4 regions of the Enterobacter cloacae subsp. cloacae ATCC 13047 genome follow, and region 4 is predicted to be linked to each of the others. Evidence: predicted binding sites of a transcription regulator. Region 4 holds the regulator's gene; each other region holds the start of a gene.
The links. Region 4 encodes CRP, which controls carbon source genes, mostly activating them, when cyclic AMP is high. Its sites were predicted from a motif close to ATGTGANNNNNNTCACAT; they were not measured.
Positions count from the first base shown of each region.

Region 1: drpB (cell division protein DrpB) is a predicted target of CRP. The motif match lies at 1,028-1,045, and genes of this name have one in related genera.
Region 2: rhaS (HTH-type transcriptional activator RhaS) is a predicted target of CRP. The motif match lies at 1,097-1,114, and genes of this name have one in related genera.
Region 3: ECL_RS14225 (ABC-F family ATPase) is a predicted target of CRP. The motif match lies at 1,176-1,193, and genes of this name have one in related genera.

Region 1 covers NC_014121.1:3,298,500-3,300,705, forward strand. The annotation lists gene ECL_RS16025 (phosphohydrolase) at 1-656, opposite strand, end outside; gene drpB (cell division protein DrpB) at 708-977, opposite strand; gene ompC (porin OmpC) at 1,409-2,206, shown strand, end outside.
Region 2 covers NC_014121.1:5,208,533-5,210,738, reverse strand. The annotation lists gene rhaB (rhamnulokinase) at 1-941, opposite strand, end outside; gene rhaS (HTH-type transcriptional activator RhaS) at 1,243-2,079, shown strand; gene rhaR (HTH-type transcriptional activator RhaR) at 2,153-2,206, shown strand, end outside.
Region 3 covers NC_014121.1:2,947,361-2,949,566, forward strand. The annotation lists gene ECL_RS14225 (ABC-F family ATPase) at 1-1,070, opposite strand, end outside; gene ldtB (L,D-transpeptidase) at 1,292-2,206, shown strand, end outside.
Region 4 covers NC_014121.1:4,841,025-4,843,230, reverse strand. The annotation lists gene ECL_RS23635 (YccS/YhfK family putative transporter) at 1-612, opposite strand, end outside; gene crp (cAMP-activated global transcriptional regulator CRP) at 670-1,302, opposite strand; gene ECL_RS23625 (OsmC family protein) at 1,613-2,017, shown strand; gene ECL_RS23620 (IS4 family transposase) at 2,113-2,206, opposite strand, start outside.

The sequences.
Region 1 (2,206 bases), 1.5 Mb from region 4:
AGCCCCAGGCAGTCACCCTGTAATTCGGCACTCAGTTTTGCCATAAACTGGATGAGAAAATCGGCGTTGTGGCGTGCCAGCTCGCGCCCCATTTCTGTTTGCATTGTATCAGGCAGGCGCAGCAGCTTGGTCTGAAAATGGTCGAGGGCAAACGCCCGGTCATCAAGGGTTCGCGCATCAGCAAAGGGATCGCGTGCGTCAAAAAGCGGCACGCCCAGCGCCCCCGAAACGGCAAACACGCGCGCCAGGCCAATCGCCCCTAACGCTTCCAGCCGGTCAGCATCCTGCACAATTTTCGCTTCCAGACTCTGCGGCGCGATCCCGGCACTGAAGCTGTGCGCCTCAATAGCATGCGCCACGGCGTCATAATGCGCGGGGGGAAAGTCCGGGAAGTCGCGATGCAGGATCTCACGCGTTTTACGCGCTGCCAGCTGGGATGACTGGCCGCGTTCAGGATGGTTTTTCGGCAGGCTGACAATATCGTGGAAATAGCAGGCGGTCAGGATCACCAGCGGCTCGACCGCCTGGTTAGCCAGGATTTTTTGCGCCGTCATCCAGACGCGACGAAAGTGCGAAATATCATGCGCGGTGTCGTCGGTGGTGTGGTTTTCCCCGAGCCAGCGCTCAAAACGTTGCTGCCACTGCGTAAGTTCCATCATCACGTCCTGTTGTTAAAATGGTTACAATAGCAACTTTCCCGGACGCTATCACGAGTTGTCCTGACGGGGACGGGTGTACCACGCAATCCCGCCCAGGATCAGGCCGACCGTGCCCAGCACCAGAAACCCCAGCAATGCCCCAAGCCATTTGCCGCTGGTCGAACCCAAATCCCCTTCCACTGCTGCATTCGGCAGCGACGGTATTTTACTGATGACCCAAACATACCGGGCCATCGCCCAGACAAAGTAACCGCAAAAAGCATAAAACACCCACAGGGCCAGTTTGCCTCCCAGGCTGCGTTCGATTTTTCGTTCCATCTTTCACTCCACGGTCACTGCCGTACCGTTTGCACATGCTTACTCTAGTTTTGTGACAGTTATCACATTTTGGCATTAAACCCTGTACTGTGTGAAGGTTTCTGACGCTCAGTTTGCGTTAAGTTGATCCTGGGCAAGGTTACAGAAGAGGACGACTGGTGAGTGTTTAATTCGGAGAAATATAATTTAGGTTAATAATAGAATTTATAAAATAACCACGAAAAATACTTAACAATAATTAACCAATATATATTTCAAATTATAATTCACGAGAAAAATAAAGCGACACTAGACATATTTAGTAATATTTTTACCCATTTAATTACATTTATTATTGAACTTAAAACCCCTCTCCTGGAATAGTATCGACGCTGTAGTTGCGGAGCGTGATTACATATATTCATATAAATTATCTCTAAAGGGAATATATAATGAAAAGAAAAGTATTGGCCATTCTTGTACCCGCGTTATTAATGGCTGGCGCAGCAAATGCCGCTGAGATGTACAATAAAGACGGTAATAAAGTTGACCTGTACGGTAAAGTCGATGCACGTCATACCTTCTCTGACAACCCTGGCGACGATGGCGATGAAACCTATGTGCAGGTTGGCTTCAAAGGTGAAACCCAGATCACCAACGATCTGATCGGTTACGGCCAGTGGGAATATAAAACCTACGCAAATAATACTGAGTCCGCCGGTGATAAATCCTTTAACCGTCTGGCCTATGCGGGTCTGAAATATGGCGAATACGGTTCATTTGATTATGGCCGTAATTATGGTGTCGTCTATGACGTAGAAGCCTGGACCGATATGCTGCCGGTATTTGGTGGTGATTCCTACACCTGGACTGATAACTTTATGAATGGCCGTGCTAACGGTCTGGCGACCTACCGTAATACGGATTTCTTTGGTCTGGTTGAAGGTCTGAATTTTGCGCTGCAATATCAGGGCGCGAATGAAGGTCAGGACGCGACAGAAGATCAGGAAGGAACCAAAAATGGTCATGACGACGTGCGTTTCCAGAATGGCGACGGCTTCGGTATGTCTACCACCTATGATTTCGATTTCGGCCTGAGCCTGGGTGCGGCATATTCTTCCTCTGATCGTAGCAACAAACAAGAAGGTTACGGTGAGAAATACAGCGCTCGTTACGCGGGCGGTAAAACAGCAGAAGCATGGACTCTGGGTGCGAAATATGATGCTAACAACATCTATCTGGCGATGATG
Region 2 (2,206 bases), 370 kb from region 4:
TCGGCAATGTGTTGCTCTTTCAGCATCCTCTGGAGCAGCCAGAGCCCCATGATGTTCTTCAGCACGCGGTAGCGGCCTTCGGCACCGCCTTCGTTAGTGATGTTTGCTGCCATCGCGGCGTCGCTGGTGTACGGCGTTTTGCTCTCAAAGCCCATCAGCGACCAGGTGCCGGAAGAGAGATAGGCCGCGTCTTTACCGGCCAACGGAGATGTAATCACCGCGCTGGCGGTGTCGTGACTGGCGACGGCGACCACCGGGATTTCATTCCCCTGCGGGCAAATCCAGTAACCGATTACGTTACCCGGATGGGTCGGCGTGCCGAACCAGGAAGGCGAAGCGCCGGTCCAGGCCAGCAGGATTTCATCCCAGCTGTCGGTGTTAATGTTGACCAACTGCGTGGTGGTGGCGTTGGTGTATTCCCAGTTCATGTTGCCGGTCAGCCGGTAGCTTAAGTAGTCCGGGATCAGCAGCGCGTGCGCCACCTTTTTGACCAGCTCCGGCTGCTGCTCAACCAGCGCGCGCAGCTGATACAGCGTGTTAAAGGGCAGAAACTGAATGCCGCTGCGGCCATAGATGTTGTCCTTGCCAAGCTGCGCGATGGCCTGTGTCATCAGCCCGTCGGTGCGGCTGTCGCGATACGAGACGGGCAGGCCGACGCGGTCGCCGTGGCTGTCGAGCAGAACGTAGTCCACCCCCCAGGTATCAATGCCAATGCTGTCGATGCGAATGCCGTCGTTGCAGACGTTGTTCAGTCCGGTGCGGATCTCCGCTTCCAGGGCATCAATATCCCAGGTATCAAAACCGTCCAGTTTTTGCAGGCAGTTGGCGAAACGGTGCATTTCGCGAAGCGTAAGTGTGCGCTTGCCGCAGTCCCAGGTGGCGAGCATTACGCGGCCGCTGGATGCGCCTAAATCGACAGCCACACAATGGCGAAAAGTCATGGTCAGGTCCCTTCTTAAGTCATTGGTGCTGAGTGTAAAAAAGGGAAGAAAAGACCACCTTCTCGTCACTGACAGCCCGAATCTCGCGCTGGCAAGAAAGCAAAGATGAACGTGAGGGAGTTCACAATTTCCAGTCAGGGCGGGGTTTTCGGGCAATGTGACGCTGACCGCATTTCCCGATTTTTCCGTCTGTTTCTTGAAAAATGGACAGCTTTTGCGACGTTTGCTGTCAAAAATTTAAGGTGAGTGTGGAAGGCCTTAATTACTATTTTGAGAACTTTTCTCATTGGTGGGGGCCGTTATGACCGTACTGCACAGCGTCGATTTTTTCCCGTCGGGAACGTCTCCGGTCGCGATTGAGCCACGGCTCCCGCAGGCTGCGTTTCCTGAACATCATCATGATTTTCATGAAATTGTGATTGTCGAGCATGGGACAGGCATTCATGTCTTTAACGGCCAGCCGTACACCATCAGCGGCGGTATGGTGTGCTTCGTGCGCGATCACGACAGGCATTTGTATGAACATACCGACAATCTGTGCCTGACCAACGTGCTCTATCGTTCGCCGGACGCGTTCCAGTTTCTGTCGGGGTTGAACAAGCTCCTGCCTCAGGAGCAGGATGGGCACTACCCGTCTCACTGGCGGGTGAATCAGTCCACGTTGCAGCAGGTGCGCCAGCTGGTGAATCAACTGGAGCAGAGCGAGGACGGGCAGGAGACCCATGCCATTGCCACCCGCGAGCTGCTGTTTATGCAGCTGCTGGTGCTGCTGCGTCGCAGCTCTCTGGTGGAAGGGCTGGCAAATAACGACGCGCGGCTGAACCAGCTGATGGCCTGGCTGGAGGACCATTTCGCCGAGGATGTGTGCTGGGAAACGCTGGCGGATGATTTTTCGCTGTCGTTACGCACGCTCCATCGTCAGCTCAAGCAGCACACCGGGCTAACGCCCCAGCGCTACCTCAATCGTCTGCGCCTGATTAAGGCGCGTCATCTTTTACGTCACACCGATGAAAGCGTCACGGATATCGCCTATCGCTGCGGTTTCGGCGACAGTAATCACTTTTCGACCCTTTTTCGCCGCGAGTTTAGCTGGTCGCCGCGCGATATCCGTCAGGGGAAGGATGCTTCACTTCAGTAACGCGAAGGCAATCACCGTTTTATTGCCGCAAAAAGGCTAATAATGTCCGGTTATTCACCGTAGAGGTTGTGGTGTGGCCGCTCAGTTAATTCTTCGCAAAGATGATTTTTTTGCCTCCGCGAGTCAG
Region 3 (2,206 bases), 1.9 Mb from region 4:
CCCACGCCGTTGGCACCCAGAATGGCGATCTTCTCGCCCACTTCCAGCAGCAGGTTGAAGTTTTTAAACAGCGGGCCTTCATCAAAACCTTTGGTAAGGGCTTCCACTTCCAGCGCGTTACGGAACAGTTTCTTGTCCTGCTCGAAACGGATGAACGGGTTCTGACGGCTGGAAGCTTTAACTTCTTCCAGTTTGATTTTGTCAATCTGGCGGGCACGCGATGTTGCCTGACGGGATTTAGAGGCGTTGGCGCTAAAGCGGCTGACGAAGGATTGCAGGTCCGCAATCTGCGCTTTCTTCTTGGCGTTATCCGCCAGCAGACGTTCACGCGCCTGGGTGGCCGCCGTCATGTATTCGTCGTAGTTGCCCGGGTAAACACGCAGCTCACCGTAATCCAGATCCGCCATGTGCGTACACACCATGTTCAGGAAGTGACGGTCGTGCGAGATGATGATCATGGTGCTGTCACGGTCGTTGAGCGTCTGCTCCAGCCAGCGGATGGTGTCGATGTCCAGGTTGTTCGTCGGTTCATCGAGCAGCAGAATGTCCGGGTTAGAGAACAGTGCCTGCGCCAGCAGCACACGCAGCTTCCAGCCAGGTGCCACTTCGCTCATTGGGCCGTAATGCTGTTCGACCGGAATGCCCACGCCCAGCAGCAGCTCGCCCGCACGCGCTTCTGCAGAATAACCGTCCATTTCGCCGTATTGCGTCTCCAGATCGGCCACTTTGTAGCCATCTTCTTCGCTCATTTCGGCCAGAGCGTAGATACGGTCGCGCTCCTGCTTCACTTCCCACAGCTCCGCGTGCCCCATGATCACGGTGTCGAGCACGGTGAACTCTTCAAAGGCGAACTGATCCTGACGCAGTTTACCGATGCGCTCGTTGGGATCGAGCGACACGTTGCCGAGCGTCGGCTCCAGGTCACCGCCGAGGATCTTCATAAAGGTGGATTTACCGCTACCGTTGGCACCAATCAGGCCGTAACGGTTGCCGCCGCCAAATTTGACGGAAATGTTTTCGAACAGCGGCTTACTGCCAAACTGCATAGTGACGTTGCTGGTAACTAACACGGGGAGATTCCTGCGAAAAGTGTGATAAACACGGCATTATGCCACAATTCCGAATTGAGATCCTGTGTTGCGACGCTCCGCTAAACTTTAACAAAATCGAAAAAAATGTGATTTCGTACACATCTGAATTCCCTGTTAGCGGGAATGCACATATAATGCGCTCCCATCACAGATTCAGACTTATCAACTCACGCCTGAATGGCTTAGATACCTCGCACAACATGAACATGAAATTAACAACGCTTTTTGCGGCGGCGTTAGCCGTAGTAGGTTTTTGCAAAACCGCTTCTGCGGTGACTTATCCGCTGCCGACAGACGGTAGCCGTCTGGTGGGTCAAAACCAGGTGGTGACGGTGCCTGAGGGTAACACTCAGCCGCTGGAGTATTTCGCAGCACAGTACCAGCTGGGCCTGTCTAACATGCTGGAAGCGAACCCGGGCGTTGACCCATACCTGCCAAAAGCAGGTACCGTTCTCAATATCCCTCAGCAGCTGATCCTGCCGGATACCGTTCATGAAGGTATCGTGATTAACAGCGCGGAGATGCGTCTGTATTACTATCCGAAAGGCACCAACACGGTAATCGTGCTGCCAATCGGTATCGGTCAGCTGGGTAAAGATACCCCGCTGAACTGGACCACCAAAGTTGAACGTAAGAAAGCAGGCCCAACCTGGACCCCAACGGCGAAAATGCACGCGGAATACATCGCGGCAGGTGAACCGCTGCCAGCCGTGGTTCCAGCAGGCCCGGATAACCCAATGGGTCTGTACGCCCTGTACATCGGCCGCCTGTACGCCATCCACGGTACCAACGCTAACTTCGGTATCGGCCTGCGCGTAAGCCACGGCTGCGTGCGTCTGCGTAACGACGACATCAAATTCCTGTTCGAAAACGTGCCGGTAGGTACCCGCGTCCAGTTCATCAACGAACCGGTTAAAGCGACCTCTGAGCCGGATGGCAGCCGTTACATTGAAGTGCACAACCCGCTGTCCACCAGCGAAGACCAGATCAACAATAACGAAATCGTGCCGATTACGCTGACCAGCGCGGTGCAGTCCGTGACCTCTCAGCCGGACGTGGAAACGACTATCGTTGACCAGGCTGTGCAGAACCGTTCCGGTATGCCGGTGCGTTTG
Region 4 (2,206 bases):
CACCACCTTCTGCTGGCGCGTCAGCAGCGGCGGTAGCGATTTTTCCGGGTCGGTATGCTGGGTCAGCAGTGTGTATTTGGCTTCGCAGTACTCCGCAAGCTGGACATAGAGCAGGCTCAGGGATTCACGCAGCGGTTGTTCCCGCCACAGCCAGAACCAGAACCAGTTAAACAGGCCATACCATAGCGTACCGAGGGCGTAGATCAGCAGCGGCTCCCACACTGGCATGTTACCTGCGAGACTCAGGGTAAAGATGGCCGCGATGAGTGAGGCGGGCAGTAACCGCGCGTGCAGCGAACTGATTTCGGCGGTCACCCCCAGCGTCATCGCCAGCACGCTCAGGATTAGCGGCAGCGGAATATCGCGGGCCAGCAAAAGCTGCACGGCCAGGCTACACCCGGCAAACAGCGAACCGCCGATAATCAGACGTTTGAAAAAACGCTTATGCGGGGTGTCGAGACCGGCAATGTTGCAGCAGGCGGGAACCAGTGAAAACAGCAGCCCCTGCTGAAGATGCCCAAGGATCAGGCCCACGGCCACAGGAAGGCACAACACCAGCGTTTGTCGCAGTGCGTAGTTAACTTCCGGGTGATAAATCAGCCTGCGCCACATGGGGAGTAGAGACAAAAACGGCGTGACACCTTGCGATGGCACGCCGTTTTATCGGGATTAACGGGTTCCGTAAACCACGATGGTTTTACCGTGGGCGGAGATCAGGTTCTGATCTTCCAGCATTTTCAGGATACGGCCCACTGTTTCACGGGAGCAACCGACGATCTGACCAATTTCCTGGCGGGTAATTTTAATTTGCATGCCGTCAGGGTGGGTCATAGCGTCTGGCTGTTTCGCCAGGTTCAGCAGGGTCTGCGCGATACGGCCGGTCACGTCCAGGAAGGCGAGGTTACCCACTTTCTCTGATGTCACCTGCAGACGGCGAGCCATCTGCGAAGAAAGACGCATCAGGATGTCAGGGTTAACCTGAATCAACTGACGGAATTTCTTGTAGGAAATTTCAGCCACTTCACATGCTGTCTTTGCACGAACCCAGGCGCTACGTTCCTGGCCTTCTTCAAACAGGCCCAGTTCACCGATAAAATCGCCCTGGTTCAGATAAGAAAGGATCATCTCTTTCCCTTCTTCATCTTTGATCAGCACTGCCACCGAGCCTTTGACGATGTAATACAACGTTTCCGCTTTTTCACCCTGGTGAATCAGCGTGCTCTTCGATGGGTACTTATGAATGTGGCAATGAGACAAGAACCATTCGAGAGTCGGGTCTGTTTGCGGTTTGCCAAGCACCATGCGCTGTTATCCTCTGTTATAAGCTGTCACCAGAGTCATAAGATGCATCCGGACTCTGGGGTTGCAATCGAATTCTTACCCATACCTGGGAAGTCGGCTGTCGTAACGTTTCGCAGCCAGTAAAGTTTGATGTCCTCTGCATACATGTGTAACGTCAATGTATTACTGTAGCATCCAGAGTGTTTTAGCATAGCTTTCGCCGCGTGTCTCCTGGTGTCTCGCTTCAGCATGACGCAGGTCGCCTTCCATTGCGAGAAATGTAACGCACGCGTAATCTGTCACCAAAAATGCAACGTTGGAGCTAATGAATATGCAAGCGCGCGTGAAATGGGTAGAAGGTTTAACGTTCCTGGGCGAGTCCTCGTCGGGACACCAGATTTTGATGGACGGTAACTCCGGCGATAAAGCACCCAGCCCAATGGAAATGGTGCTGATGGCGGCAGGTGGATGCAGCGCGATTGACGTGGTGTCGATTCTGCAAAAGGGCCGTCATGATGTGACCGACTGTGAAGTCAAGCTCACGTCAGAACGTCGCGAAGAGGCGCCACGCCTGTTCACGCACATTAACCTGCATTTTGTTGTCACCGGGAACGCGCTGAAAGATGCTGCCGTCTCACGCGCGGTGGATCTGTCTGCGGAGAAATACTGCTCTGTGGCGTTAATGCTGGAGAAAGCGGTAAAAATTACCCATTCGTATGAAGTGATCGAGGCGTGATTGATGGGGCATCGTGCGTGTTGATGCCCTCACCCTAACCCTCTCCCACCGGGCTGAGGGATCCCCAGTAATATGGTCATGCCACCATGACCATATTACTGGTACTCTTTTCCCAGCTTTTTCATCTCGTTAACTATATTCAGCCGTCTCACTTTTCCTGGCTCATGCCGGATGACTTCTTCTGCCAGA